2 regions of the Marinilactibacillus sp. GCM10026970 genome follow, and region 1 is predicted to be linked to the other one. Evidence: riboswitches for the same ligand, from Rfam matches in the RefSeq annotation. Region 1 holds a riboswitch; the other holds the start of a gene.
What was found. A riboswitch is a leader RNA that binds a small molecule or an ion and turns the genes downstream of it on or off. The one in region 1 is predicted to bind thiamine pyrophosphate.
Positions count from the first base shown of each region.

Region 1 (3,172 bases):
GAGCATATTATGAAGTGGAATCAGGCTTCAGAAGATTGGCATACGACTAAAGCAGATAATGATTTGCGAGTGGGCGGGCAGTTTCTTTCACGGATGGAAGCCAAAGATGGGAGTGCTGGATTCGACTTTGCCGGTATTTACGATGAAGTAGATCCCTACAAAACGATCGCATATACTTTAGAGGATAATCGAAAAGTGAACATTTTATTTAACGGAAACAATAACCAAACCGAAGTAGTAGAAACATTTGATGCAGAAAGTGAATATTCTCTTGAAATGCAAAAAGAGGGATGGCAATCTATTTTGGATCAGTTTAAAAATTATACTGAAGAAAAATTTTAAGTCTATCATACAAAAAAGTACTACATAAGAAAGTAATCTTTTGCAGTACTTTTTGTTTTGTAAAGACATGTTTAATCATTTTATTTCATTTTTGTTTATTGAATCCGTTAAGCTTAGCGTGTACTTTCCCACGCAGTCGCTGAAAAAACAAAAACTGACGGCGAGATTGTTCCATACTTTTATAGCGTTTACGATTCTTTTTATAGAACTGCTGGTGATAGTTTTCTGCAGGCCAAAAGGTACTGACTGGCTCAATTGAAGTAACGATTGGTTTTGTATATTTGTTCGAGTCGATTACACGCTGTTTGGATTCCATGACAATTTTGTGCTGTTCTTCATTTCGGTAGAATATAACCGGGCGATAACGTTCACCACGGTCTGCGAACTGACCATGTGCATCGGTAGGGTCTGTTAACTGCCAATAAAGTTCGACAAGGTCGGCATATTGTATGATACGTGTATCAAAAATGATTTCCACAGCTTCTACATGTCCTGTATAATCTCCGCTGACTTGGTCATAAGTAGGGTGATCGACGTGTCCGCCGGTATAGCCAGACAATACGGATAGAATGCCCTCTCGTGTCTCAAACGGTTCTACCATACACCAGAAACAACCACCCGCAAAAATGGCACTATCCTGGTTATTCTCATCGTCAATGGTGTGTCCATCTATATCAAATGAAGTTTTTATTTTTAAATTACCGGTGATTAAATTGTAAAAGTCCATTACGTCAGGTGTGAGATTACTTCTTAGCGCCAAAGGACGTAGATCGGCCTCAATTTTTGAAAGGTGACTCTCCACACTTCTTCCATCATCCAGGCGATCTTTTGTCTCTGACAGCAAAGAACGTTCCCAATCACGTGTCGCTGGATTAAGGATCAGGTTATAGAGATTCGCTAACAGTACTTCTTGATTCATGTTCATACGTATACCGCCTTTGAGTCCATTCGTTTAGTGAGGGATCGTTACCGTTAGTATACCGTAATTTTCTTGAAAATTAATTTAAAAAAGGTTAAATGGGCGAGAATCCTACAATTATTTATAAGCCTGTAGTCCCATCAAAAAAAGTATGCTATACTCTAATCAATTGAAAAGAACATTTGGGGTGCTATTTAGCTGAGATTATACCCATTGAACCTGATACAGTTAGGACTGGCGCAGGGAAATGTAGTTGTAGACGGATTTTATGCAATCGTTTTATTCTGATTGTATGACTCCGTCTGTCTCAGACCGCACTCCTTTTGCTTTTCGCAGAAAGGAGTTTTTTTACGTGGAAAAAAATCGAATCCACAGATTGACTTTACTAGCATTAATGATTGCACTAGACGTGGTGTTGTCACCATTGATGCGAATCGAAGGAATGGCGCCCATGTCTAGCGTCATGAATATTATTGCGGGTGTTTTACTTGGTCCGCTCTATGGAACGCTGATGGCGCTGATTTGCGGCCTGATCCGTATGTTACTTTTAGGTATTCCACCGCTTGCTTTAACGGGGGCTGTATTTGGGGCTTTCTTAGCGGGACTATTTTATAAATTCGGCCGGAATATGTACTGGTCGATGGCGGGTGAAATTATCGGAACAGGCATCATTGGTTCACTACTTTCTTATCCCGTGATGGTTTGGTTTACCGGTAGCCAACAAAGTTTGTACTGGTTTATTTACACGCCTAGATTTGTTGGGGCGACTTTGATTGGTTCTGTGATGGCATTTTTAGTACTAGTCAAATTAAAAGAAACGTCTACTTTCAAACGGACTCAAAAATTGTTTATGGGAGGTCCGCTTTATGGCGTTAAATCATGACCTTTCAACTCAGTTTCCATTAAAACAAGCTCCATTAGTACAATGTATTACCAATGAAATCACTTGTGAGTCTATGGCGAATGCGCTGCTTTACGTAGGGGCTAAACCGATTATGGCAGATGACCCGAGAGAGTTTAAACAACTCTTTACTCAAACGGATGCTTTGCTTTTGAATCTTGGCCATCTTTCAGAAAAACGTCAGATTAGTCTGCTGGAAGCAAGCCGTTATGCTAATGAAACGAAGAAGCCGACGGTTGTTGATTTAGTTGGTTACGGCGTTAGTGATATCCGTAATCAAGTGAGCCTTGCGCTAGTTGAAAATCATCCAACTGTCGTAAAAGGAAACACTTCAGAACTTAGAAACTTCTGTGAACTAACGAGCCACGGACGAGGTGTTGACGGAAACGAACTGGATCAGGGAGAAGAAAGCCTGAACGAATTGATTGACGCCCTGAAAGAGATGAGCCAATACTATCCTAACACAACTTTTCTAGCAACTGGACCGACAGATGTCGTCGTGTCGCTGGACCGTACTGTGATGCTTTCCAATGGTGTCGAGGAACTCGATCGATTCACAGGAACCGGTGATATTGTTGGAGCACTAATCGCGGTACTCTTAGGAGACGGTCAAAATTCATTCGATGCCGTAGTTGGCGCAGTCAGCTATTTTAACCTTTGTGGTGAAAAAGCTAAAACACAAAGCAAAGGATTAGCCGATTTCCGCTTTCAAACATTAAACCATCTATCACTGTTACTGAAAGAAAACTGGAACCAATCCGTGAAAGGATGGGAAAAATGAAAGAATTAACCCTTTACCTTGTAACTGGAAGATACGATTTTGACGAAGCATCCTTTTTAACTGTGATCAAAACCGCCTGTGAAAATGGCGTAACACTCGTGCAGCTGCGTGAAAAGGAAGCAACGACAAACGATTTTTATAGACTGGCTCAAAAAGTGAAAGACCTAACAGACCGTTTTGACGTTCCTTTGATCATCAACGATCGAGTCGATGTCTGCCTAGCGGTTGA
Region 1 covers NZ_JBHSUL010000013.1:15,336-18,507, reverse strand. Annotated here, with positions in the region: gene ACFP65_RS05060 (SRPBCC domain-containing protein) at 1-342, shown strand, start outside; gene msrA (peptide-methionine (S)-S-oxide reductase MsrA) at 428-1,267, opposite strand; TPP riboswitch at 1,435-1,524, shown strand; gene thiW (energy coupling factor transporter S component ThiW) at 1,614-2,144, shown strand; gene ACFP65_RS05045 (hydroxyethylthiazole kinase) at 2,128-2,943, shown strand; gene thiE (thiamine phosphate synthase) at 2,931-3,172, shown strand, end outside.

Region 2 (3,172 bases), on a different contig from region 1:
GTTAAGACTGATGATGGAAACATTGTCTACACTGGAAACTTTAAGTTTGATCAAAGTGCAAGTGAAGGATACCGTACGGATTTTTCTCAGATTTCTGAGATCGGTAAAGAAGGTGTACTTGCGTTATTGAGTGATTCAAACGAAGCAGAAAGCATGATAGAAAATGTTTCTGAGAAAAAAGTTCAAGAAGAAGTGTTGGATATTTTCCAAGACTCAAATAGTAGAATTATTGTTGCCGCAGTAGCAAGTAACATTTTACGTATTCAACAAGTGCTGAACGCGGCACAAGCATCTGGAAGAAAAGTTTTCATTACAGGACGTAATCTTGAAGCAATTCTCGCAACAGCTATTGAATTAGACAAATTGACACTTCCTGATGAGAATTTGATTGTTTCAGTGGATAAAATTGATCAGTTTGATGATAACCAAATTATTGTACTTGAAACAGGCGCTTCTGGTGAACCAATTAAAACACTTAGTCGTATGGCAACAGGCAATCATGGACAAGTTAATATTAAAGAAAATGATCTTGTATTTATTGCTACAAGTCCATCTATTGCAATGGAAGTAACCGTTGCTGAAACAGAGAACTTGATTTACAGAGCGGGCGCTACCGTTAAGCATATTTCTGATAATATGAAAGCTTCTGGTCATGCTACGCCTAACGACCTTCAATTGATGATCAATTTACTTCAACCGAAATATTTCATACCAATCCAAGGAGAGTATCGTATGCTTGCAGCTCACGCTGATTTAGCAAATGAAACAGGTATGGATAACGCAGATATCTTTATTTTAAGTAATGGAGATGTTTTGAATTATCAAAATGGCAAAATAAATCAGACTGGTCAAGTACCAGCTGAGAATACGCTAATTGATGGAATTGGTATCGGAGACATTGGAAATATTGTTTTAAGAGATAGACGACTATTATCTGAAGATGGTATTTTTGTAGCGGTTGTAACGATCGACCGAAAAAAACGCAAAGTCGTATCTGGTCCACACATTGTAACAAGAGGATTTGTCTTTGTTAAAGAAAGTCAGGATTTGATTAATGAGTCTAACGAAATCGTTACTGATGTAGTTCGCAAAAATCTTGAACATAATGATTTCGACTGGGGATCTATCAAGCAAGATATCAGAGAAGAACTTGGAAATCATTTATTCAAAAAAACACGTAGACGTCCAATCATCTTACCTGTTATAATGGAAGTGAACCAAAATCGTCGATTCAAGTAAATCGCGATAACTTAACTATTTGTACTAGGGGAGCCAATTGAATTGGCTGAGAGTGGACTATTAGTCCAGACCCTTTGAACCTGTACGTTCGTACGTGCGTAGGGAGAGTACCTAGAATCAGTGTCTAAAAGTATCTTTTTGCTTTTTGCTATGATGATAAGAATATACTCCTCCTCTAGTATACATAGTATCTATAGGAGGAGTTTTTGTATGCAGAACGAAAAGTTAAGAGTTTATATTGAAGGGACATTGTTTGCGGCCATTGCCATGATTTTGTCTTTAATACCAATAGGGATTGGAGCATCTTTTAGTATTTCATTAGGTACGATTCCGTTGACCTTTTTTGCGATTAGAAGAGGAATGGTGCCTGGTTTATTTGCAGGATTTTTGTGGGGAATCTTGCATGTAGTAGCTGGAACAGCTTATATACTGAATATCTATCAATTTATTATTGAATATGGATTTGCTTTCACTTGTGTTGGTTTTGCCGGGTACTTTAGCCAGACCATTATCAAAAATATAAAAGAAAATTCACTTGGCACCGCTAAAAAGTATTTGATCATTACGACGTTCATAGGATCAGCTGCTCGTTGGTTCTGGCACTTCGTAGCTGGCGTATTCTTTTTTGGAGACTATGCAGTGTGGGGGCTTGATCCTGTAACGTTTTCGCTGCTATTCAATGGAGCGAGCATGCTCGCTACAATAGCGGTTACGATTATTGTATTGGTGCTGTTATTCGACAGAGCTTCATCTATGTTTGTGCCTAAATTAAAAAGCTGATCCTTGAAAATATTTCCCATAAAGCAGTCTCTATTAATAGAGGCTGCTTTGTTGTTTTACGAACTAATTGTTACAGAATACCGTATTTTTTTAAAGGAAGCTTCGCTTTAGGAACACTCTAGGGGTAATATATGTAGACGGGTAAAGGCGTAATAGTGTAAACTGATTAAGAAAAACTCTAGAAGGCTTAGTATCAGGTGTTCATAGAGGAGTCAACAAAAGGACTATAAGGGGAATAAAATGGAGATTATTAGAACATTATTTTGGTTATTTATTTTTATCAATTCGATCTTAGCATTTATAACAGTTTTCAGAGAAAGAGAAAGAGATATTGCAGCAATATGGGCATGGTTACTCGTCATAACAATGTTACCAGGGATTGGATTTGTTCTTTACCTATTTCTTGGACGAAAGATTTCTCAAGAAAATATTTTCGATATTCGGTCACAGAAAAGAATTGGTATGACGCAATTGGTTGAAGCGCAAAAACAGTTAATTGAGTCTGAAAATTTAGATGTTCCGGAAGCGAAGCATATGGATACCACATTGGAACTGGTTTCTCTTTTCTTAGAAAGTAATGAAGCCATTTTGACCAAAGGAAATAAAGTCGATATTATCACAGATGGTAAAGAAAAATTCGATAAATTAATAGAAGACATTGGTAAAGCAGAACATCATATTCATGTGACTTATTATATATTCAAAGCAGATGGTATTGGTACAAGATTGTTAAAAGCATTGGAAGAAAGAGCCGAACATGGCGTTGAAGTTAAAGTTTTATATGACCCGATTGGAGCTAGAGTCGTAGGCGCTCATTTTTTTGAACACCTAAAAGCTCTTGGAGGAAAAGCTGAACCCTTCTTCGGTTCTAAATTTTTCAGATTGAATTACAGAAATCATAGAAAAATAGTCGTAATTGATGGAAAAGTAGGATATACAGGAGGCTTTAACGTCGGAGATGATTATTTGGGTCTTTATGAAAAGATGGGATACTGGAGAGATACACACCTTAGAATCAACGGAAACGGTGTGCTTCCTTTGCAGACAAGGTTTTTGATGGACTGGAATGCATCTGTTAAACATCATCCAGTCAGTTATGAAGAAAGTTATTTTCCGGTTTCATCTTTTATGGGAACTACTGATCTACAAATTG
Region 2 covers NZ_JBHSUL010000034.1:179,351-182,522, reverse strand. Annotated here, with positions in the region: gene ACFP65_RS11650 (ribonuclease J) at 1-1,239, shown strand, start outside; TPP riboswitch at 1,256-1,362, shown strand; gene thiT (energy-coupled thiamine transporter ThiT) at 1,450-2,019, shown strand; gene cls (cardiolipin synthase) at 2,260-3,172, shown strand, end outside.
Region 2: it holds a riboswitch for thiamine pyrophosphate, as region 1 does, so the genes downstream of both, thiT (energy-coupled thiamine transporter ThiT) here and thiW (energy coupling factor transporter S component ThiW) in region 1, are expected to answer to the same signal.